2 linked regions of the Lacibacter sediminis genome follow. The protein of the gene in region 2 interacts with the protein of the main gene of each other region in a pairwise test. Links are inferred from orthologs where the notes say so. Each region holds a gene or a part of one and is shown on either strand. Other genes may lie near its edges.

Region 1 (12,165 bases), 3.4 Mb from region 2 along the record:
CTGCAAGTGATCTGATTCGGGCAATATACTTACATCATCAATTGCATACGACTTTGATAATTTGCTTACAGCAATTTCAAGCTCTTGCTTATTTACAATGTACGTTGCGTTTGGGAAACTGATAAACCGTTGTTGCAATACAGCATCTTCTTTACTCACACCACCGGCATGATCTCTGTGCAAATGACTCATCAATACCTTTGTTACTTCCATTGGATTGATACCTGCCTGCATAAGGTTATGATGTATCTGTAATGTGCCGTCAGGCATTGTAAAGCCGAGCCCTGTATCAAGTAACAAAATATCTTTTTCGGTGATCACAACAAATGGTTGCACTTCAACCAACAAACTACCTGCGGGGCGATCTTTTATATTATCTTTCTCAGGATCGAAAGGAACAAATTTCTTGGAACCATCTACTGTAAAACTACCTTCTGAAAGTGGAATTATTCTCATGTGCCTGTATTATTTAACTGCAACTGCTGTTGCCTGGATTCAATTAAGAAGTTGCAAAGATACAGGCAGGAAGTTTAATCAATTCATCACCAGTTTTGGAGCACCGATCATTGTATCAAATATGAAGAGTTCATCAAGCTCATAAGTGATAAACTTACGGATTGGAAATTTATCGATCATTGCTGCCGCTTCCATTTCAGAGTCAGCATTCAATACCACCCAGCCTTTGGTTCGTAATCCATTTACGGAATAAGTGATGATCACTTCTTCACGCATTAAATCATTGATATGTTGCCGATGGCTTGGTATGATTGCCCAAAAATCATCTTCCAGTAAATCGGGGAGGTAAAATGTGCAGAGATATTTTTTCATACACGATCGATTTAACATGATTAATAAGAGAACAGCAGACAAACGTTGATCTGATTATCGAAGCACCATACTACGGTCGGCATCAAGGCGCAGCATAATAAAGATCAGAATGGTGAATGTAACAAGTGAAGATCCACCATAGCTTAGTAAAGGTAGTGTAATCCCGATTACGGGCATTAAACCAATTGTCATGCTGATATTGATCATTACATGAAAGAGAAGAATAGCCGCCACGCTGTAACAATACACCCTTGAGAATGTACTTCGTTGTCGTTCAGCAAGTGTGATGATGCGATAAAGCATAAAGAAATACAAACCCAGCAGCAAAGCACTTCCCCAAAAACCAAAACTTTCAGCAATGGCGGTAAAAATAAAATCGGTGTGTTGTTCCGGAACAAAATCGCCTTGCGTGGTAACTCCTTTCAAAAATCCTTTACCAGCTAATCCACCGGAACCAATTGCGATCTTCGATTGCTTTACGTTATAGGTATAATCCCGTTTTTTTCCACTCGCCTGTTCCTTTTCAAATTGTGCAATTCGTTCAGGTGACCTGGGAATATAACTCTTACCAAACATATTTAACACACGTGCAGCCTGGTAAGGTTTCATGATCTTATCAAACACAACGATGTTCACAAACATATGAAAGCCCAGCAGCACAAGATAAATGATGATCATGGCGAGCAATAAAAACAGGTTGCGTTTAAACTGCCGCCAGAAATAATAAATGATGATCAATGCAATAATGCCCAACGCAATTGCATAAACCAAAAACGATAATACAATTGAGGAGATAAACAATACCACGAAGGAAAAACCTACGATCAGATACATGGCTGGTAACCCCTCTCTGTACATCACCAAAAAGAAAGAGAAATAAACCAATGCAAGACCGGTTTCTTTTTGTGCAATGGATAATAATGCCGGGCCCAACGTTAATGCAAATGCAATGAGATGCGACCGGAGGTTATTGAATTCCGTTTCCTGCCTGCTTAAATATTTTGCCAATGCCAATGCAGTAAACACTTTACATAATTCAGCAGGTTGCAGATTAAATCCACCACCTAATGCGATCCATGATTTTGAACCACTGATATCTTTACCGATCACAAACGTTAACAGCATCAGTAAGATACCGGCCATGTACAAAAGATTGGCAATAGTGGTAAAGAACTTACTATCAGTTAATAAAATAAATACACCCACCAATGAACTGATGCCAATGAACAACACCTGACGTGAATAGTTTTTCTTTAATTCCAGTAATGACTGAACAAACGAATCACCCATTCGAAACTCAACTGAAAAAATAGCAATAAAACCTACCAGCACTAAGGCATAATACAACAATACTGTTGTAGCATCAACTCCCTTTCCTATGCTTGCCTGTTTTTCCATCAGCTGTTACGTTGCTTTGCTTCTTTAAGTGATTGTAATTTATGGGTTGGTATAATAGCCATTAACCTATGTTGCTGTTCTTGATCTTTTGCCGGTTGTTTGTTTGGCATCGTCGGCAGATGTTTTAATTGACCAATTGCAGTTGAATCAATCCGCATGCGTCTTTCTTTTACACGTTGTGCAGAATCTCTCAACTGTTTGATCGAATCTCTTCTAAACAATTCATACCTGATCTTCGCCGGTGTAATAACAACGTTGCTGATGCGTTCGATCTCAGCTTTGCGTTTATCACCCGCAATAGAATCGGTCAGGAATTTCTCCATCAGTAATGATGCAATAGGTGCTGCCCATGTTGAACCAAAACCTGCATTTTCCACCACCACGCAAATAGCGATCTGTGGATTATCTTTTGGTGCAAAGGCTACAAAGAAAGAATGGTTCTGTTGTTTCTTTCCTCTGAAATAGTTTTCTACTGTACCTGTTTTCGCACACACAGAGTAACCTTCAATAGCAGCATTTCGTGCAGTACCATTTGTTACCACCATTTCCATCCCGTCAATTACTGCCTGGTAATAATCATTAGGGATATGAAGCGGTGAAATTTTCTGACGATACTTATTCAGCAATGTATCTTCTGCTGTTTCTCCATCAATATTCTTTACAAAGTGAGGCGTGTAATACCAACCTCTGTTTGCAATTAAACACATGGCATTAGCCATTTGCATTGGAGTGGCTTGAATTTCCCCTTGTCCGATACCAAGCGATGCAATGGTGCAACTGCTCCATCCTCCTTTGCGAAATACTTTATTGTATCGTGCAGTATCGGGAATATAGCCTGCATACTCCCCGGGAAGATCGATACCCAAACGATGCCCCAAACCAAAACCCGACATATATTCTTTCCACTTCATCAACCCACCTTCAATATTGCCGTACTTCTTATTATCAAGTGCCATGCGTAACACATGTGCATAATACGAGTTGCAGGAGTTGGCAATAGATAAACTGAGGTTGGCAGCATGTCCTGCATTAGTATGTGTACAGGCCGGCCTGCCGCAAGGACCATAACGGCCAAAACAGGAATAACCAAATTCAGGTGTGATCAATCCTTCATCCAATGCCACCAATGCTCCTAATGGTTTAAAGGTTGAGCCGGGAGGATACACACCTTGCATACCACGATTAAGTAATGGCGATGCAGGATCTAAAAACAAACGGCTGAAATTCTTTCTCGATTCAGAACCTGTTAATTCATTGGGATCATAAGTTGGACCTGATGTCATGGCGATAATGCCACCCGTCTTCGGTTCAATGGCAACCACGCTTCCCACTTTATCATTCATTAATTTTTCTGCCAGCTGCTGCACTTCCACATCAATATAAGTATTGAGATGGCGGCCTGCAACTGATATTGTATCAAATTCACCGTTCTCATATTTACCAATAGGCCGGTTAAAATTATCACGCAGGATGTACTGGATCCCACGTTTACCCATCAATATTTTTTCATAATAACTTTCCAGGCCACTGCGCCCGGCAAAATCACCCATCTGGTAAAAGAAGTTCGAGCGTTTCAACATCGGCGAATCAACTTCACCTACATAACCAAGAATATGAGCGGCAGCTCTGTAAGGGTAGGTACGAATGGGTCGTTCCTGTAAAAAGAAAGCCGGTTGAAAGCGGAATAAATTCTCATTTATCCTTGCATATTTTTCAGGAGAAAGCAATGGTTCAAATACGGATGGCCTGTTGCGTGAGTTCTTGATAATAGCTGTTACTACCCTTTCTTTAAACTCTGCTGTATCAATACCCAGAATGCGGCAAAGTATAATTGTATCAACTCCTTTCAATTGCGATGGTGTAACCATCAGATCGTACATGGTTGTGTTATCGAGGATCGCTTTGCCTTTACGATCGAAAATAATTCCACGGCTTGGGTAAACAATTTTGCGGAGGATGGCCTGGTCGTTCGCCAGTTTTGAATATTTGGAAGTAAACAGTTGCAATGTCATCAATCGTACAAGAATGATGGCAAACACAATTGCTATAATAATACGGATGGTGGTTTGTCGTGATTGATTAAATTCGGCCATGGCCTGTTATAAGGTTTTTCAAAATTTGCGCATCAGGTATTGGTTAAAAACTTCTGCTTTCGTATAAAGATAATTTCAATTACTGTTATCAACAACAAACTTACTACGGTAGAGCCCAAAGTTTTTAATAAAAGATATAAGATGTTGCCAAATTGAAAGGCCTGGATCGTAAATAACCAACCATGATGAAACAACGTAAGTGCGGTTACATAAGTAATGTACTGTGTAAATCCAAGGCTGGCAACAGAAGGTTCACGGTAGTTGAACTCAACACCTTGTTGCGGCACTAATAAATTAATAAGGAACGGCCGCAGGTAACCGATCAATACACAGGCAGCAGCATGTAAGCCGGGTGTTTTTGTAAAAAAATCGAGACAGATACCACAAATGAATGACACCAATAACAAAGTGCCACGGCTGATATTAAACGGCAACCAAAGAATAAAAAGAAAATAAATATAAGGTGTGATGTATTGATGCAGAGGCGGCACCTGGTTAAATACAAATACCTGCACCAAGGTGAATAAGATCAAACGGATGATATTTCGTAAGAGATTGCTCATTTCTTTTGCTTGATGCGTTTTTCCAGTTCAAGTTGCTCGGCACGTTGCAGATTAGCTACCACAAATACATTCTGTAAACTGCTGAAGTCATTTGAAGGGCGTACCTGCAAAAAATAATTGTTGGTGCTTTTTTCAAGCAACACCTTTTCAATAACACCGATCATAATGCCGGAAGGGAAATCAGAGTACTGACTTGTGATAACAGTATCGCCTTTTGCAAGCTTTACACTTTTTGGTATATCACGCAGCTGTACAATTCTCGGATCTTTGCCATCCCATTCTATGCGCCCACTCTCTCCTGTTTTCTTTAACCTTGCACTGATACGGCTTTGCTTGTTGAGCATGCTCATGGCTGTTGCAAAATTTTCTGTTACATCCAGCACCACACCTGCAACACCGCTGGCAGTGATCACAACCATACCCGGTTGCACGCCTTGTTTACTGCCACGATGAATGGTGAAATAGTTATTGGGTTGAGCTACTGAATTATTTACCACTGCGGCTTCCATATAAAGATACTTACGTAAAACACCTGTGGTATCTACAGGAATTGAATCTGTAACAACACGTTGCGTAGTATCAGGGCTTTGAAAATTTTCTGCAAGTTTGTTTTGTACTTCAGCCAGTCGTTTACGCAGTGCTTCGTTTTCTTTTTTAAGACTGAAGTAGCCGCTCACTTTGCTGTACTGTTTTTCAATACTTCCGGTTATTTCTCCGGCAGTATCCATATAAGCGGCCTGGTGAAATTTATTATACCTGAACAGCAGGGACATACTCACCACCTGTAAAAGCAGGAAAAACAATAAAACCGAAAAACGCCTGATAAAAGCAAAAAGATTCCGCACGAAAGGTGGGTTTTAATTGGTTCTTCCGTTCATCGATGTCCCAGTCAGTTGCGCATCACAAACGGATAGCGATTGTAATTTTTAAGTGCAATACCTGTGCCTCTTACCACACTCTTCAGCGGATCATCAGCAATATGAACAGGTAATTTGATTTTTTGATTCAGACGTTTGTCCAGGCCACGGAGCAAGGCGCCACCACCAGTGATATAAATACCACGACGGTAAATATCAGCGGCCAACTCAGGAGGAGTCATCTCTAATGCTTTCAGGATCGCTTCTTCAATTTTGAAAATGCTTTTGTCCAGTGCTTCAGCAATTTCCTGGTAGCTAACCATGATCTGTTTAGGAATACCTGTTACTAGGTCACGACCGTTCACCGGAATATCGTCGGGCGGGCTATCCAGTTCTTTCATAGCAGCACCAATCTGTATTTTGATCTGCTCGGCTGTGCGTTCGCCAATGAGTAAACTGTGATAGCGGCGGAGAGCTTCCATAATATCGGCAGTAAATTCATCACCGGCGATACGGATACTTTGGTCGCAAACAATACCTGCAAGAGCAATCACCGTAATACCGGTAGTACCACCACCTATATCAACGATCATATTACCAACGGGTTCTTCCACATCAATACCAATACCAAGGGCAGCTGCCATTGGTTCATGCAAAAGATATACTTCCTGTGCACCGGCTTGTTCAGCACTGTCACGCACCGCTCTTTTTTCTACTTCTGTAATGCTGGAAGGTATGCAGATCATCATCCGCCATTTTGGAGCGAACAATGGTTTTTTGGTCAATACTAATTTTATGAGCTCACGGATCATTAACTCAGCCGCATTGAAATCGGCGATTACACCGTCTTTCAATGGGCGAACCGTGCGAATGCTTTCATGGGTTTTTTCATGCATCATCAATGCCTTCTTACCCACGGCTAACACGTTCTTAGGGTTGTTCCGGTCGAGTGCTACGATGGATGGTTCATTCACCACAATTTCATCGTTATGTATAATGAGGGTATTAGCTGTACCCAGGTCCATTGCTATTTCCTGAATAAAAAAGTTGAAGAGTCCCATATTGGTTACTGGAAATTATAATTCCGATGGTTGCAAATTTGAGAGAAAAATTTGGAATAACAACGCTAAAACCGTGCCCGTAAGTGTTTTTCCTCCCGATTTTTTCAAAACAAGTTTAACCCTTGCCTGCAAAGCATTTCGTCAATACCACGAAAAACAAAAAAGACATTTCAGAAACTTCGTTTATACTTCTCAGTTAGTGCCCATGAATTCGTAGCCGATATCGCTGCGGTAATACATTTTCATGAAGCGGATGCCTTCAAGTACCTGCTTTGATCTTGCTACCGATTCAGCAACATCTTTACCGAAAGAAGTAACCGTAAGTACACGTCCTCCATTGCTCACAATTTTGTCGTCTTCTGCTATGGTGCCGGAATGAAAAATAACAGTTTCTGCAGTTGATTGATTGAGGCCGGTAATTTCATACCCTTTGATATAATCGCCTGGATACCCGCCGCTTACAGCTACCATCGTGACCGCAAAACGTGGGTCTTGTTCGATCTTTATTTGATCTACTTCCCCTTTTGCCGTTGAAACAAGCATTTCAACAAGGTCGTTCTTCAGCCTTGGGATAACCACCTCGGTTTCAGGGTCACCCATGCGGCAGTTATATTCAATGACATAAGGCTCGTTGTTTACTTTAATGAGACCGATAAACACAAAACCCTTGTACACAAATCCCTCCTCACTAAAGCCATTGATGGTTGGTTCAATGATCCTTTCCTTCACCTTTTGCATAAACACCTCATCAGCAAAAGGCACCGGACTTACTGCACCCATGCCACCCGTATTTAAACCGGTATCGTCTTCGCCAATCCGTTTGTAATCCTTTGCTTCCGGTAATATGCAATAGTTTTTGCCATCGGTCAACACAAATACGCTCACCTCAATACCATTCAAAAACTCTTCGATCACCACTTTTTTACCCGCATCACCAAATTTGTGCTGATGGATCATCATATCAAATTCAGCTACAGCTTCGAGATGATTATTGCAGATGATCACCCCCTTACCCGCAGCCAGTCCATCGGCTTTGAGCACAACGGGCAATGCATGGTTCATGAGGTATTCACGACCTTCGTCAAAATTGGTATCAGTAAATTCTTTGTAGGAAGCTGTTGGAATATTGTGGCGCTCCATGAATGCTTTGGCAAATGCCTTACTGCCTTCAAGCTGCGCTGCGTATTTTGAGGGACCGATAACACCCAACCAGCCGTCAGCAAAAGGATTGGTTTTATGTGCTTCATCAAAATGATCATACACGCCTTTCACCAGTGGATCTTCCGGACCTACAACTATCAGATGAATCTGTTTGTCACGACAGAATTGTTCCATCGCTTCAAAATCACCATCCACACGCAAAGAAATATTGGTACCACACAAAGCAGTGCCGGCGTTACCGGGAGCGATATACAATTCATCGCACAAAGGACTTTGTACAAATTTCCAGGACAGGGCATGTTCACGGCCACCAGAGCCAAGCAGTAGTATATTCATGTCGGATTTTACTTCAGGCCCGAAATTAGACCATACTGCTGCAACTTCCTAAACCTTTCGTCAAAACTGTAAGAATGCGAACAGTGATTAGCCGTTTCTATTTATTCCTTACTTTCGGCACTCCACGAATTAAAAAACTTAAACCAATTGTATGAGCGAAACAACCGCACAAAAAGGCCATCCGAAAGGCCTTTGGGTTTTATTTGGCACTGAAATGTGGGAACGATTCAACTATTATGGCATGCGTGCCGTACTGGTTTTATTCATGACCAAAGCATTGCTGTTCGATAAAGCATTTGCCTCAAACCTTTATGGAAGCTATACCAGCTTAGTTTATCTCACTCCATTGATTGGTGGTTTTATTGCCGATCGTTACTGGGGAAACCAACGCTCTATTATTGCAGGCGGTATTGTAATGGCACTGGGAGAATTTTTACTCTTCTTTTGTGGATCAACTTACGCATCATCGCCAGATCTGTCTTCTATATTATTCTTTTCGGGTCTTGGTTTAATGATTGCAGGTAATGGATTTTTCAAACCGAACATTTCTTCATTGGTTGGTCAACTGTATCCAAAAAACGACAGAAGAATTGATCCTGCTTATACCATCTTTTATATGGGCATTAATGTGGGTGGTGCAGTTGGGCCGTTTATATGCGGGTTGGTAGGTGACACCGGCGACCCTGCTGATTTTAAATGGGCATTTTTAGCGGGCGGTATTGGTATGTTGATCAGCGTAGTTGTGCAGTTGCTGTTTCATAAAAAATATGTTCTTGGTCCAGATAAACAAGTGCTTGGCTTAACGCCTGCTGGGTCGCCATCTTTATGGATCAAACCGATTGCGATCATTATTGGGTTAGCAGCGTTTTCTGCGTTAGCCATCGGCATGTTATATATAGATGCGAAAGTTGTCAGCTATCTTACCTACTTACTTGCAGGTTCTGCTATCCTGATCTTTTTTATGGTGATGACCGACAAAACGCTTAACAAATTTGAAAAGCACAGAGTCATTGTATTATTCACCGTGGTATTCTTTGTGATCTTTTTCTGGAGCGCATTTGAACAGGCCGGAGCATCACTCACCTTCTTTGCAGAAGAACAAACCCAACGTGATCTTGGATTCTACACCGTTCCTGCAAGCTGGTTCCAATCGCTTAACTCTTTATTTGTTGTGGCTTTTGCACCAGTGTTTGCCTGGTTATGGTTGAAGCTGGGGAAGAAGGATCCATCGGCCCCAACAAAAATGGCCATCGGCTTAATGCTTCTTGCAATTGGTTATTTGTGGATCGCCTTCGGTGTAAAAGATGTTGGCGCAGGTATTAAAGTAAGTATGATCTGGTTAACCGGTATGTATGCGTTGCACACATGGGGCGAATTATGTTTATCACCAATCGGCTTGTCGCTTGCAAATAAACTTGCACCATTTAAATACGCTTCGTTGCTGATGGCTGTTTGGTTTTTAGGTAACGCATTTGCGAATAAGCTTGCAGGTGTGCTTAGTGCATTATATCCTCCGAGCATTGCAGAAATCAAAAAGGCTGCTGACGTGGGTATAGATTTAGAACCCATTTTGGCAAAAACAGTTACACCTTCAGCAGAGGTAATTGCCAAGCTTAACGACGCAGGTATTCCTTATAAGTTTCAATCCATACTTGGTTATGACATTAACTCGCTTTACGATTTCTTCGTGCTGTTCGTAGTAATGGCAGGTGTTGCATCACTCATCTTGTTTGCATTAACAAAGAAGCTGCAAACAATGATGCATACAAAAGAGGCTTGATCTTAATGCAGGTGAACTATAAATAAAGAAGGCGGTCGCTTTGCAACCGCCTTCTTTATTTATCTTAAGTCTTTTTAGAATTTAAATGAGTTGAATATTTTGTTAGCAGTTGTTTCGTATGCATCACGCTCTCCTTCTTTACTTAGATAAGTGAGTACATACCCTTTACCATTACTCACACAAAATAATTGTTTGATCTGTACATCATAAGTCATTTCGCCAGGCTTGCCTTTGTATATGATCTGGTATGCACGTGACCCATTGCGGTTAAAGAACATCGATGAAACTTCACGATAACCTTTCACAAAATCTTTTACCGCATCCATGTTTGTTTTTACATAATCATCAACTGTAGTACCGGAGTTTATTTCTTCGATCTGCAGGTTCAGGTACTGGAAAAATTTATCCTCTCCATTTTCTGCCGGCGACGTTATTTTAAAAACAGCATTTTCTGATTTATCATCAAACTTCCAATCGCCGGGATAGCCAATGGTGTAGCGGCCTTTAGGATCGCTATACTTTTTCAACTCGCTACTGGTTGTAGTGGTTGTATTGGGGGAGTTTGTTGTGTTATTGTTTGGTTTATTGTTGGTGCCTGTATTCAGATCATTTACCGGAATACGTGCCGGCTGCGCCCATGCTACAGCAGAAGACACAACAAGGGCAAGGGCTACGACAATCTTTTTCATGTGCTATTTTTTATTTGATTTTAGCCACATGTTATTTGCCATAAAATTTTCATCGGGATTGGATAAAATTTACCTCCGAAAATTTTATGGCTCATTTCATGTTCTTGATGGTTGTAGTATAAAAGTACAAACTTGTTTCACATCACGCAATGAAAACCCTGTCAACCGCTTAAAATACCGTCTTCCACGGATAGTTTCCATTGGTCATCAACCATGTTTTTAGTTCAAAAATAAAAAGATTAGTTTTGCGACTCTTATTCTACGCATATGAAGGTCTCATTCGTCTTAATTTAAAAAGACACACGCCGAAACACCAATTAACTGAAGCAACGCTTCAGCCATTTCATTTTATTTATTCTTAAACCTTTTTCATGACGACGATTAATAACCGTAACAGGCTTTCATATATCTATCAAACATTTAAACAATCACTCAATGGTGAGGAGCAGGATTATACACAGGGTAGCATTCGCAAAGCTGTGTTTCTCCTGGCTATTCCAATGATTCTTGAACTAAGTCTCGAAAGCGTATTTGCAGTAGTGGATATGTTCTTTGTAGGTAAGCTCGGCAAAAATGCTATTGCAACAGTTGGCTTAACAGAATCGGTGATCATGATCGTTTACTCAGTTGCCATTGGCTTAAGCACTGCTGCCACAGCAGTTGTAGCAAGACGTATTGGCGAGAAAAATCCGGATGCAGCTGCACATGCAGGTGCACAGGCAATGGTGCTGGGCATCAGCATTGCAATCGTGATCAGCATCATCGGTGTTATTTATGCAAGCGACATTTTACAGCTAATGGGCGCAGCAAGTGATGTTGTAAAAGAAGGTGCCATTTTCACCCGCATTATGTTGGGCGGAAGTGTAGTGATCCTTCTGCTGTTTCTGATCAATGGTATTTTCAGGGGAGCAGGCGATGCCGCCATGGCCATGAAAAGTTTATGGATCGCCAGTTTACTGAATATTATCCTCTGCCCCATTTTTATTCACTTCATGGGTTTAAAGGGTGCTGCCATTGCAACAGTACTTGGCCGAAGTTCAGGTGTGGCTTATCAATGCTGGCACTTGTTCAAAGGAAGTGGTTTATTACAAATGAAAAAGAGACATTTTCATTTTGATGGGCCATTGATCCGTTCACTCACAACCATTGCATCACCTGCAACGTTTCAATTTATTATTGCAACCGGCAGCTGGATCGTGTTGGCAAAATTGGTTGCTGAAAGCGGTGGCACCACAGCATCTGCTGGTTACCAGATAGCCATCCGAAATGTGGTGTTCTTTATTTTACCAGCATGGGGTTTGAGTAATGCAGCCGCAACATTGGTTGGGCAAAATCTTGGTGCCAAAGAAATACAACGTGCAGAACAAAGTGTATTGCTCGCAGCAAAGTATAATGCTAT
Region 2 (12,255 bases):
CCGTGGCCAGAGTGTTTATGGTAAACGGTCAATCATTTTATATTGATGATATGGGCGAGCAGTTGCCGATCACCAACGACCAGGTGGCACGTGTGCCTGTATTTACTTCTTTCCCGAATGAAACAACTGCAGCAAGAAAGAAAGATAGTTTGTTGCAGGAGCAGGTGAAAGAAATGGGTCACTATTTAATGAAGAATGATTTCTGGATGGCGCAGGTTGACCAGGTGAATATAAATAACTATGAATTTGAATTAGTGCCAAAGCTTGGCAATCATCTCATTCAGTTTGGAAATGCAGAAAAGATGGAACAGAAGTTTAACCGCTTGCTGTTGTTCTACAAAAACATCATGAATAAAACCGGTTGGAATTATTACAGCGCATTGGATGTGCGTTACGATAAACAACTGGTAGCTGTAAGAAGAGATAGTGTAAGTCTGTTTAAAAGTTTTGTGGTTGACCAGAATAATTATGACGTAAGCAGGGCTATTGACACAAGTTATATTAACAGCGATACAACATTAACAACTGAAAAACCAATTATAAACAACGAACCAAACAGTTTGCTTACCTCCGGGGCCTATAAGAGTGCACCAACACCTACAGAGCCCGTTTTAAAGTCCGCTACTGTGAAACCAGAGACAACTCAAAATCGCAATGCGATGAAAAACCAACTCCCTACCCCTGCAACAGGCAACAAGGTACAAGGAGACAAATCGCAAGTAACGAAGACAGTGCAAAATCCAAAACCAACTGAGCAAAAACCTAAGCCGAAGACAGAAGAAGAAAGTGTACTGAATGAAGCGAAGAGCCAACCTGTGAAAAAACAACCTAAAGCAGTGATGAAGAAGAAAGAGAATGAGTGATGAATAATGAGAGTGTTCATCCCCTCCTTGGAGGGGCTATAGAGTATGGCACTAAGGAAAATGATGAAAGGGGTGGGTTGAAGATGAATGTAGGAAAAGCGTACAAGAGTGCGACGCAACGATGAACAAACATGCACAACAGTTGATAACCATAAAAACAAAAAAGTTCACACAACTAAAAAACAACATACAACTATGACAACGGAATCACCCACAAACGGAACAGCAATGAGCGCACAGGCTGTCAATAACAACCCCATCATCGTGGGATTGGATATTGGTACAACCAAGATCGCTGCTATTGCCGGACGTAAGAATGAATTCGGCAAACTTGAAATTCTCGGCTTTGGTCGTGCAAACTCCAGCGGTGTACAACACGGCATGGTGTTAAACATTGATCAAACCATTAAAGCCATTGAACAGGCTTTACAAAATTGCTATGCAAGCAACCCAAATCTGGAGATCAACGAAGTATACGTTGGTATTGCAGGCCATCACATTAAATCATTGCAAACACGTGGCGATATTGTTCGTCAGCAAAACGAAGAAGAAATTTCGCAACGTGAAATTGATCAGCTGATCGGCGATCAATACAAAACCTATATTCCAGCTGGTGATCAGATCATTGATGTGATACCACAGGAGTTTACCGTGGATAACTTTCAGAATATTCCGAACCCGATCGGCTATAGTGGCGTGAAAGTTGGAGCAAACTTCCACATCATCACCGGCGATAAAAATGCAATACGCAATATCAATCGAAGTGTTGAAAAGAGCAATTTGAAAGTGAGAGATCTTGTGTTACAACCATTAGCATCTGCTGCTGCTGTTATGTGCGAGCATGATCTTGAAGCAGGTGTTGCCATTGTTGATATTGGTGGTGGTACAACTGATCTTGCAGTTTTTTATGAAGGTATTTTAAAACATACTGCAGTTATTCCATTCGGCGGTGAGAACATTACCAACGACATTAAAATGGGATTAGGTGTATTGCGTACACAGGCAGAGCAAATGAAAGTGCAGTTTGGCAGCGCATTGGCTGATGAAGCAAAATCAAATGCGTTCATCACTATTCCGGGTATTCGTGGAATGGCGCCCAAGGAGATCAGTGTAAAAAATCTTGCACACATCATCCAGGCACGTATGAGTGAGATCATGGATTTTGTAACCTATCATTTAAAGCAGGTTGGTTTAGATAACCGCATGCTCAATGGTGGTATTGTATTAACTGGTGGTGGTTCACAATTGAAACATCTCATTCAGTTAACAGAATATGTAACAGGATTGAATGCACGTATTGGTTTCCCCAACGAACATTTAGCTCCCGGTCATATTGATGAATTAGCCAAGCCAATGTATTCAACCTGTATTGGTTTGATCATGAAAGGTTACAACGTATTCGAGAACACACAGAACAAGCTGAAAGGAATAGAAGTAAAAGAAGAACCTGTAGCAGAAGTGGTGAATGTGTACGATGAACAATCTGAAACACATGTAGTGCGTGTAAAAAAACGCAAGAGCCTGAAAGGATTTATGGACAGCATTAAAGATGGATTGATTGATTTGTTTAACGAAGAAGAAGACAGGAAGCTATGAGTGATGAGTGAATAGTAATGAGTATTCATTCACTATTGACCATTCACCATTCACAACAAAAAACTTACTAACCCAGCAAACCCGGAAAGTTATGATACATTTTGATCTGCCAAAGGAAAAGTCATCCATCATCAAAGTAATTGGTGTTGGTGGCGGTGGTAGCAATGCAGTAAATCACATGCATGCTCAAGTTATTGAAGGAGTAAATTTTATTATTTGTAATACAGATGCACAGGCTATTGCACAAAGCATGGTGCCGAACAAAGTGCAGTTAGGTCCGCATTTAACGCAGGGCCTTGGTGCCGGTGCTAATCCTGAAATTGGACGCCAGGCAACTGAAGAAAGTTTAGAAGAATTAAAAACCATGTTGGAAGTAAACACCAAGATGGCTTTTATTACTGCAGGTATGGGTGGTGGAACAGGTACAGGTGGTGCACCCATCATTGCAAAAATTTGTAAGGATCTCGGCATACTTACTGTTGGTATTGTTACTACACCATTTGGTTACGAGGGAAAGAAACGTATTCAACAGGCGGAAGATGGTATCGGCCGTTTGAAAGAATATGTTGACACCTTACTTGTGATCAGCAATGATAAGTTGCGTCACCAGTTTGGTAATTTAAAAATGAAAGAAGCATTTTCAAAAGCAGATAATGTATTGGCCACTGCTGCAAAATGTATCACAGATGTCATTAACAGTACCGGTCAGATCAACGTCGATTTTGCCGATGTATGTACCGTTATGAAAAATGGTGGTGTAGCAATTCTTGGTAATGCAAGTGCAAATGGTGATAACCGTGCGCAGCGTGCTATTGAAGAAGCATTGAATTCGCCATTGTTGAATGATAATGATATTAAAGGTGCAAAATGGATATTGATTAATATCAACAGTGCCGAAGGTGATCACGAGTTCACCATGGATGAAGTTGAAATTATCCAGAACCATTTATTATCACAGGCTGGTGAAAACACCGATGTGATCCTCGGTTTGGGTTATGATAGTACATTAGGCGATAAGATCGGTATTACATTAATTGCAACAGGTTTTGAAGCAAAAGATCCGTTCGATAAAAAGCCTGCTGTTGTGGAAGAAGTAAAACCGAAAACAGAAAAGATCGTTATGACTTTGGCCGAGCCAGAGAAAAAAGCATACAGTCAGCCCGCTCTTTTTGCGGAGGAGCCGAAGCCAACTCCGGCACCTGCTCCGGCTCCGGCTCCTGTTGAAAATGTTGCCCCTGCCGTTACGAATGAGGTAAACCTGCAACCTGTTTTATCAACTGAAGTGCCTGTTGCAAAAGTGGAAGTAGCAGCTGCGCCTGTTGTTGAAACAGAAAAGATCGAATTTGTATTAGAGCCAATTGCTCCTGTGCAAACTATGCAACCTGAAATAACAGCTCCGCTTGCAGAAGTGAAAGAAGAAGTGGTAATGAAACAGCCAGTTCAGGAAGTAAAACCTACAAGTGCTTTCCTGAAGAAGCCAACGATGATTTATGTAGAGACAGACGAAGAAGAATCCATTCCGGAAATAAAAGCCGAAGAAAAACCGGTTGAAGCTCCAGTTCAACAATTGCACATTGTCAAAGACGAAGAAGAATCGTTCGACATGCAGTTGGTGGAGAAAAAAGAACAACCAACGGCGGAGAAAGAGTCTAGGGCCGATCAAAATGTTCATCTTGCTTCTTCGGAAGAGCCTCCGGTAACGGATGAGGCAGAAGAGCAACGGAAAAAAGCAGCCGATCGTTTACAGAAGTTGAGAAACCTCTCGTTTAACATCCATGGCAGCGATCCGAATAATGAGTTTGACACTGTGCCGGCATATCTCCGCCGTAATTTAGAACTGTACAATACAATTTCGCCTGCAGAAAATTTCTACAGCAATTACACAGTACAGAGTGATGAAAATAACCAGGCGCAGATCAATACCATCAATACATTTCTGGATGGTAAAAAACCAGACTAATAACTTGCTCTATGCTTTAGCATGGAGACATCTTTGTTTTATAGTTGTAAGGTGAATTTTTAGAATCGTTGATTTTTATTAGTTGTGTAAAACCCCTCTGCTTGCAGAGGGGTTTCTTTTTTTGTCAAACCTTAAACATGAGAAAACGAAAGTCAATAACTATACTTAAACGATCTAAACATGCATTCTTGAAAAAATAATTCCTGCGATCAAGGCTTGGAAAAAACCATACAATAGCCATGTGCCCGTAGTGAGTAACGAAACATTAATGGCACTATATGTGATCAATAATGAAGGAATGGTAGCAATTACAACATAGATCAATGCCATTTCAATACCCTGCATCAGTGCATTACCTTTTAATAATGATTTAAACCTGTTCCAGAACCAGGCAAGCCCAAAGGCCAGCACAACGGGATGAACATAATAAAGCAAGTTGCGTGATTCATCATTTACAAAAGCGGGGTTATAATATTCTTCTGCCACCTTTGGTAAAAGGATCGGCATCACCAATAAACACAGGTAGGCAAACACCAGCAAAACAATGCTTGCAATAAAACCGGAACTGATGATTTTTTTCATTTGAAATTATTTATATACGAAAATAAACGGGCGGAGCTTTCGGGTAACTGACAGGGATAGGTGAAAAAGATGATCCTGATCATAGTCTGATCAGTTTAAATTGTTGGCCTTACCTGCAATCAGGGATCATAAGCAGGAGCACAGGTTAACCTCAATACAAAAAAACTCCCTCTGCATTTGTTGATCAACAAAAAAGTGATGCATTTTGATGTGCATAATAAAAGCTTCGCAAGCGTGTATAAACGAAAAAAACCTTTTATGTACGCAATTGATTTTTTAATGGATTTTATTTCGCTGAAAATATTTTTGTAAGCGGATAGTTTGTATCGGCATCTATCTTTTTTAAACCTCTTCAGATATTCCTTAAGTATTGATTTTGAATACGAATTACATGTTATTGTTTGTGATAAGTAAAAGAAAATTTCTCTTGGCACAGTTTATGATTTTAGGTGTGTGTTGATGTGAAAAAAACTTTATCAACAGTTTTAAACCTCTGAAAATATCCTCTGTCTGTATATCCGTTGAAAAGCTCAAAAAGCTTTTATACTTATTCAATCATCAAAACAAAACAGTATGAAGAACAAGATGAAACAGTTATCAGCCGCAGCAGTTGTAATGCTTTTCGCAAATGCTGCCCTTGCACAGGTAAACCTTAATTTAAACAGCACAACAAGCGCAGTTACAAAAGCAACCGTAAGCACAAGTAAAGTAGCAGATGTAGTTGGTAAAACAACACAGGCTACAACAAGAGTGGTAAATGCTACAGGTAAAGTGGTGCAAACAACAGCAAATGTTGCTACACGTACAACAGCAAATGTATCAGCAAAAACAAATGCTGCTGCAAATGCAACATTAAAAAGCAGCAATGCCAAAGTAACAAATGAAACAGCTGTTGATGCACGTTTGAAATCAGAAACAAATGTGCCGGAGCAAGGCAAAGGTATTTCTGCTGAAGTAAAAGAAATGGTAGTTACTGAAGCACAAGGTATCCGTACAACAGAAAAAGAATTACGGAATGATGTGAAGCCCGGCTTAAACATCAGCAGCAGTACAAATGCGAACGCAAACGGTGAAGTAAATTCAAACAACGCATCTGCCAATGGCGAGATCAACGGTAATGCAGAAGTTAAAACTGATGCTAAAGCAAAAGCTGATGCTATGAAAGAAAAAGCAGAAGCAAAAGCAGCCGATGCAAAGACGAATGCAAAAGCAACAGTTAAGAAAGCAAAGAAAACAAAAGTAAATGCTAATGCTGAAGTATCTGTAAACAGTAACTCAGCAGTTTCAACAGGTCGTCAGTAAGGTGAATATTTTGTATTGACGATTGGGAAAGAAAGTCCCGCCACGGCGGGACTTTCTTCTTCAAACCTTTATCAAACCGTAAAACCATGAAAAAGTATAAACAACTGTTTTTGTTTTTTGTGCTGTGTAGTCCGTTGATTCTTTCTGCACAGAGCGATAGTACAAAAGCTGATACAAGAAAGCCTGTTTTTACAGCCAACATCGCTCATCAATCGCTTGTGCATTTTCTTGGACGTACTGATAGTTTGAGCAGCAGTGCTACGTTACCCATAATCAGTTATCAATTGAAAAATGGGTTGTATGCACAGGGCGCCGCTATTTTTATTGCAAACAGTGCTTTGCCATTTCAGTATACCGGTGGCAGTGTAGAACTTGGTTATCGTTTTCCGGAGAGTGAAAAATTTTCAGGTAATGTGTTTGTGTCACGTTTTCTTTATAAGGAAGAATCAGTACTTGTGCAATCAGCATTAAAATACCAGACAGGAATTAATACGTCCCTTCAAAATAAAATTGTCAATATAAATCTTGGTGCCGATTTGAAATTCAGTAACAACACTGATATCGGTGCAACAGCAGGGCTTGATCATTTATTCATCATTCCACTTAAGGAGGGTGAGCCAAAAGCCTTTGCCATTAACCCAACCGTAACAGCTTATGGTGGTACGCAACGTTTTAGCGAAACCTATCAGAAAAAACAAAACAGTACGGTGGGAGGTTTGCCGGTTGGTCCGCCACAAACTGTAACAGAAACAAGGAATGTAAATACGTTTTCTATTCTTGCTTATGAATACACGATGCCGCTTGTGTTGGTGTGGGGTAAGTTCAATGCAGTATTAAGTCCATCTTATGTAATGCCGCAAAACCTCATTACATCAAACGGTGAATATGGACGCAATCGTTTTTATGTAACAGCAAGCGTGGGTATTCGGTTATGATCAACTGACAAATAAAACTCTACATATACAAAAGCCCCGATCATTTGATCGGGGCTTTGCCTGTGCCCGGGACTGGATTCGAACCAGCACGTCCTTTCGAACACCACCACCTCAAAGTGGCTTGTCTACCAATTTCAACACCCGGGCTCGGGGGTGCAAATGTAAAATGCTGCTCCCATTCAATCAAATTTATTTGCAGGGCTGCTTGTTGTAAAGAGTGAATATTGAGTACAGAGTTCAGGCTACCGGCTTTCTTTTACTTCTTCAACACAATCCTGAACGTAGTGCCTTTTCCCGGCTCTGAGTGTTTTACGTACAGTTGTCCTTTGTGGTATTGTTCAATAATACGTTTGCTGAGCGATAAACCTAAACCCCAGCCACGTTTCTTCGTAGTAAAGCCAGGTTTAAACACACGGTTGATGTTTTGCGATACAATGCCTTTGCCCGTATCTGTTACATCAATGATGATGGTTCGCTCTTCTTCGTGCATATCAACCGTAATATTTCCTTTGCCATCCATCGCATCCAATGCATTCTTCAACAGGTTTTCAATCACCCAATCGAAGAGTGGGGGAGAAACAGCTGCAATCATATCCGCTTTATTCTTCTTCACTTCAAGATGCACTTTACCCGTTGCTCGTTTGCGGATATATTCTACCATTTCTTCTACCTGCCGCACCACATTATTCGGTTCTAATTGAGGCGTACTGCCGATCTTTCCAAAACGATCACTCACGAGTCGTAACCGCTGTACATCCTTTTCGATCTCAGTTGCAATTTGCGATTGTGCATTTTCTTCTTTCAACATTTCCACCCAACCCTGTAACGATGAAACAGGCGTACCAAGTTGATGCGCCGTTTCTTTGGCCATACCTGCCCACACCTGGTTTTGGGTTGATTTGTTTCTGATCTGTAAAGAGAAAATAGTAATGATGATGAACAGTGCTACAATAAACAACTGCACCATGGGATAGTAACGCACCTGTTGCAGCAATGCAGAATGACCGAAATAATATTTATTGATGAGCAACGGATCTTTACTTATTTCAAGAATGATTGGTTGATTCTGACCTTTGAATTCTTTTAGTTTTGAAGCGAGATAACCGGGATCGTTTGCAATTTTTGAACTGTCGATATTGATATAACTCACAATACTGTCCTTCTCATCTGTTTCAATAATGGGGATCGATTTCTGTTCGTTACGAATGAGTGAAGGAAGTTTTGTATCAGCATCAATGGGTGCCATGATCAGGAACCTACCGGCTTCCACCCATTGCTCCACTTTCAGTCGTTCATCAACTGCAATTTTATCGGCCAGATAGTTCGAATAAAAAATAGTACCGGTTACAATGCCAATGGCAATAATTGCCAGTAATGTTCGCCAGTTAAAATATTGACCAAGCATGCCCTAATTTAGACAAGGTTTCACTCTCAACCGCTATTTTTGAAAAAATATTTACCACACTTGCAAACCCTCCCGTCTGTTGCTGTTGTTATTCTTAACTGGAATGGAAGAAATTTCCTGCAACAGTTTCTGCCTTCTGTATTAGCATCAACGTACACAAATCTGCGGGTGATTGTTGCTGATAATGCATCAACAGATGATTCGGTACAGTTTGTACAACAAACATTTCCTTCGGTTGAAATATTGACAAGCAACGAGAATTATGGATTTGCAAAAGGCTATAATTTTTTTCTGCAACAGGTAAAGGCCGATTATTATGTGTTGCTGAACAGTGATGTGGAAGTAACTACTAAATGGATCGAACCAATTATTGAGTTGATGGAAGCAGATAAAAGCATTGCTGCCTGTCAGCCAAAAATTCTTTCTTTTCATCAGAAAGATACATTTGAATATGCAGGTGCAAGTGGAGGATGGATTGATGCATTGGGTTATCCGTTTTCACGTGGCCGTGTGTTTGATGTGTTGGAAAAAGATACCGGACAGTACAACGATGCTGTAGAAATATTCTGGGCAAGTGGCGCAGCACTGTTCATCAGGGCTGAGCAATTTCATGCAATGAAAGGTTTCGATGAATTCTTTTTTGCGCACCAGGAAGAGATCGATCTGTGCTGGCGTTTGCAGCGGAGCGGATACAAAGTATTTGTTTGCCCGCAATCGGTCGTGCATCATGTTGGTGGCGGCACCTTGCCAACCGGCAGCAGCCAAAAAGTATTTCTCAACTTCCGTAATAACCTGGTGATGATCTGCAAAAACCTGCCTTGGTCTCAACTGTGGTGGAAGCTTCCGCTGCGGGTTGGGTTAGATGCAGTATCGGCCTGGAAAGAATTACTCAGTGGAAAATCAATTTATTTTTTCGCTGTGATTAAAGCCCATTTTGCCTTTACAGGTTGGGTATTTGGCCCAAAACAGACTGCTACGGGCACATACCCCCGCTTAAAAACCGTATACAAAGGATCAGTTGTATGGCAGTATTTCATCCAAAAAAAGAAGATTTTTTCTGAAATTGTAAAGGCTGTCTGAAGGGTTGTAACACATCATCCCTTACATTTGCAACTGTAAAAACCGACTAATATGGCTCAAGAGATCATCGACGAAAAGCAAAAAGATATCACGAGTAACTGGGTAACTTCATCCCGCTTCCTGTTTTATGTACAGGTGTTTTGTATTGCAGCATTTTTGCTGGGTGGATGTTACAAATTGTACAGCTACCGTTATAAAGGAAAGCCGGAAGTGCAAATGCCAGAAAGCACGCTTTACAATCCTAAGTATAAATAAGTGTTTTTATAATAATACTCGGCCCTCTTTGCAGAAAGGAGGGCTTTTTTGTTCCGAGAAATTAACCTGAAACCCTGATTTAATTGCATGCAGACTTCAAAACACCTGTCTACAATAATTGGTATCGCCATCCTCGCCAGCTTCCTGATCTATTACCCGGTATTTTTTGCTGAGTACGCATTTACTGATGAAGCACATCAGCTTTGGTACAATAATGACGGTTCGAATTTTATCATGTTTCTGAACCAGGGCCGACTCATTACCGGTTGGTTAATTGATGGTGCCTTTGGCAATATGGATTCGATTGGCGATATAAAATGGTTGCGGATATTTTCATTTGCTACCATGATCATGTTTATCCTGTTGTATGGAGTGTTATCCAGAAAGCTGTTTGATGATCTTAAAATCGATGGCAAAGTATGGGCACTGTCCGTCGTGTTTATTCCTTGCAGTTTATCTGCTGCCATTTATGTTGGATGGGCATCCTGTGCCGAAATATTTTTGGCCACACTGGCTGCTTTTTTATCGGGCTATTTCCTGTTTAAAAAAGTACACAGCAACGAGACTTATTTAAAAGTTTCTACACTTACACTGGTTGTAAGCCTGTTCTTCGCCATGTGTTCGTTGTTTACTTACCAAACAGCCTTTGGTTTTTTCCTTTTGCCCTTCTTCCTGTATTTTATAAAAAACAAAACTGCTAAAATTGACAGAACGATCGTCATCGGTGTGGGCTTCTATCTTACATGTTATGTTGTGTATTATTTCCTGTTCAAGTATTCACTTAAAGTGTACAATGTTCCGCCAAGTACAAGGGCAACAATTAATATTGATCCTTTAGGGAAACTGAGTTTCTTTTTCTCCTATCCGTTGGCGCAGGCATTTAGTTTTAATTTTCTGTACAATGCAAGAAGTGTTTTGTCGCAGATATTTTATCCATTGGTTATACTTTTTTGGGTGATCAGTTTGTTTGTGCAGATCGGGAAAAAAAATGTGGGGAAGATCACCGGTCATATACTTATTTGTTTTGCATTGCTTATCCTTGCTTACCTGCCGTTGATGATATCAGTTGAAAGCTTTGCTTCGTACAGAACAATGTTTGCACTCAATTTCCTGGTATTCGTAATGGTTTGTGATTTTGTACTTATGTTTTTGACATCCAGCAGGATGAGAAATGCTGTAGCAGGACTAGCTGGTCTTGTTTTTTGTGCTGTTGCAGTCTATAATTACCACATCAATTTTTCGAAACCATTGGAAAAAGAATATGCCGCTTTGCGTTCTTATTTCATGAATAATTATGAGGAAGGAACAGAGGCGATATTTTTTGTGCGACCACCGGTGAATTTATTTAAGCCGGCATTCGGCGTAAATTATTATACCGATGAATTTGGATACCCTTCAACCGAAAAAGACTGGACTCCCAAACCATTGCTGAAACAACTTGTGCTTGAAAAAACAAAAAGCAGGGAGAAGGCCAAGCAAGTGCTGTTTGACGTTTCTTCATCAACTGAATCACCTGTATTTTCATCAACTGATACTACTGCAAAAGTTCTCATTATAGATATGCAGACAATTTTTAATGCAGCGGTGAAACCCGCCGGTAAGAGTGAAAATTGATAAAGATTGCTCTTTACATTGGATTTCAGTTCATATCCGGGTCGTGAGATCGTTTTTCTTCAGGCGAAAGCTGAAAATTTTTGCTGAGTTTTTTGTCAATTAATTGAACGTCCCTTACATTTGCACCCAATCGTTCTTTTACAAGCGGAAGTAGCTCATTTGGTAGAGCACGACCTTGCCAAGGTCGGGGTGGCCGGTTCGAGCCCGGTCTTCCGCTCACAGTCCCGCTCTCATGCGGGATTTTTTTTCACCCTATTGGAGCCCCGGTGGTGGAATTGGTAGACACGCAGGACTTAAAATCCTGTGACCCGCAACGGTCGTAACGGTTCAACTCCGTTCCGGGGCACAAAAAAAGCGACGTTCTTCGTCGCTTTTTTTATTTGTATTATACTCATCACTGTTTATTCATCACTCATACCTATACGTCACATATCCCATCAACTGCTTCTGCTTACTGAAACAACTTTCTTTTGTCTTTAATCCTTGGGGATTATATTGGTAGCGCCAGGTAACATAATCGCTGCCTCCACTTTGTACGGAGATCATTTGCGAAAGCAAAGACTGTTCATTGTATTCATACACATAGTCAGGTAACAAACGGCGTGCACGATCATTAAAGCGTACAATATCTGTTAAGCGGTTTTGCACATCATAATAGTAATA

What was found.
Region 1: the proteins of ftsA (region 2) and H4075_RS02525 interact in binary tests that used the Escherichia coli proteins (3 or more experiments, as listed by UniProt). The link is inferred for Lacibacter sediminis from one-to-one orthologs.

Annotation. Positions count from the first base shown.
Region 1 is NZ_CP060007.1:535,243-547,407, reverse strand. What follows is about bases 4,787-7,572. They hold H4075_RS02525 (rod shape-determining protein), read right to left. Parts: upstream 6,801-7,572; coding sequence 5,772-6,800; downstream 4,787-5,771. Other genes in these bases: purD (phosphoribosylamine--glycine ligase), read right to left, coding at 6,993-7,572; mreC (rod shape-determining protein MreC), read right to left, coding at 4,879-5,727; H4075_RS02535 (rod shape-determining protein MreD), read right to left, coding at 4,787-4,882. Outside these bases: H4075_RS02555 (MBL fold metallo-hydrolase), read right to left, coding at 1-456; H4075_RS02550 (hypothetical protein), read right to left, coding at 535-828; rod shape-determining protein RodA, read right to left, coding at 883-2,226; mrdA (penicillin-binding protein 2), read right to left, coding at 2,226-4,319; more of H4075_RS02535, read right to left, coding at 4,352-4,786; more of purD, read right to left, coding at 7,573-8,297; H4075_RS02515 (peptide MFS transporter), read left to right, coding at 8,449-10,077; H4075_RS02510 (PsbP-related protein), read right to left, coding at 10,152-10,766; H4075_RS02505 (MATE family efflux transporter), read left to right, coding at 11,138-12,165. UniProt on the Escherichia coli protein: Forms membrane-associated dynamic filaments that are essential for cell shape determination. Acts by regulating cell wall synthesis and cell elongation, and thus cell shape.
Region 2 is NZ_CP060007.1:3,958,301-3,970,555, reverse strand. Bases 383-3,258 are described here. They hold ftsA (cell division protein FtsA), read left to right. Parts: upstream 383-1,058; coding sequence 1,059-2,459; downstream 2,460-3,258. Other genes in these bases: ftsZ (cell division protein FtsZ), read left to right, coding at 2,551-3,258; H4075_RS16835 (cell division protein FtsQ/DivIB), read left to right, coding at 383-863. Also shown: more of H4075_RS16835, read left to right, coding at 1-382; more of ftsZ, read left to right, coding at 3,259-4,419; H4075_RS16820 (hypothetical protein), read right to left, coding at 4,594-5,001; H4075_RS16815 (hypothetical protein), read left to right, coding at 5,575-6,303; H4075_RS16810 (hypothetical protein), read left to right, coding at 6,390-7,238; H4075_RS16800 (sensor histidine kinase), read right to left, coding at 7,495-8,643; H4075_RS16795 (glycosyltransferase family 2 protein), read left to right, coding at 8,683-9,723; H4075_RS16790 (hypothetical protein), read left to right, coding at 9,775-9,978; H4075_RS16785 (glucosyltransferase domain-containing protein), read left to right, coding at 10,066-11,592; H4075_RS16770 (RHS repeat domain-containing protein), read right to left, coding at 12,001-12,255. UniProt on the Escherichia coli protein: Essential cell division protein that assists in the assembly of the Z ring. May serve as the principal membrane anchor for the Z ring.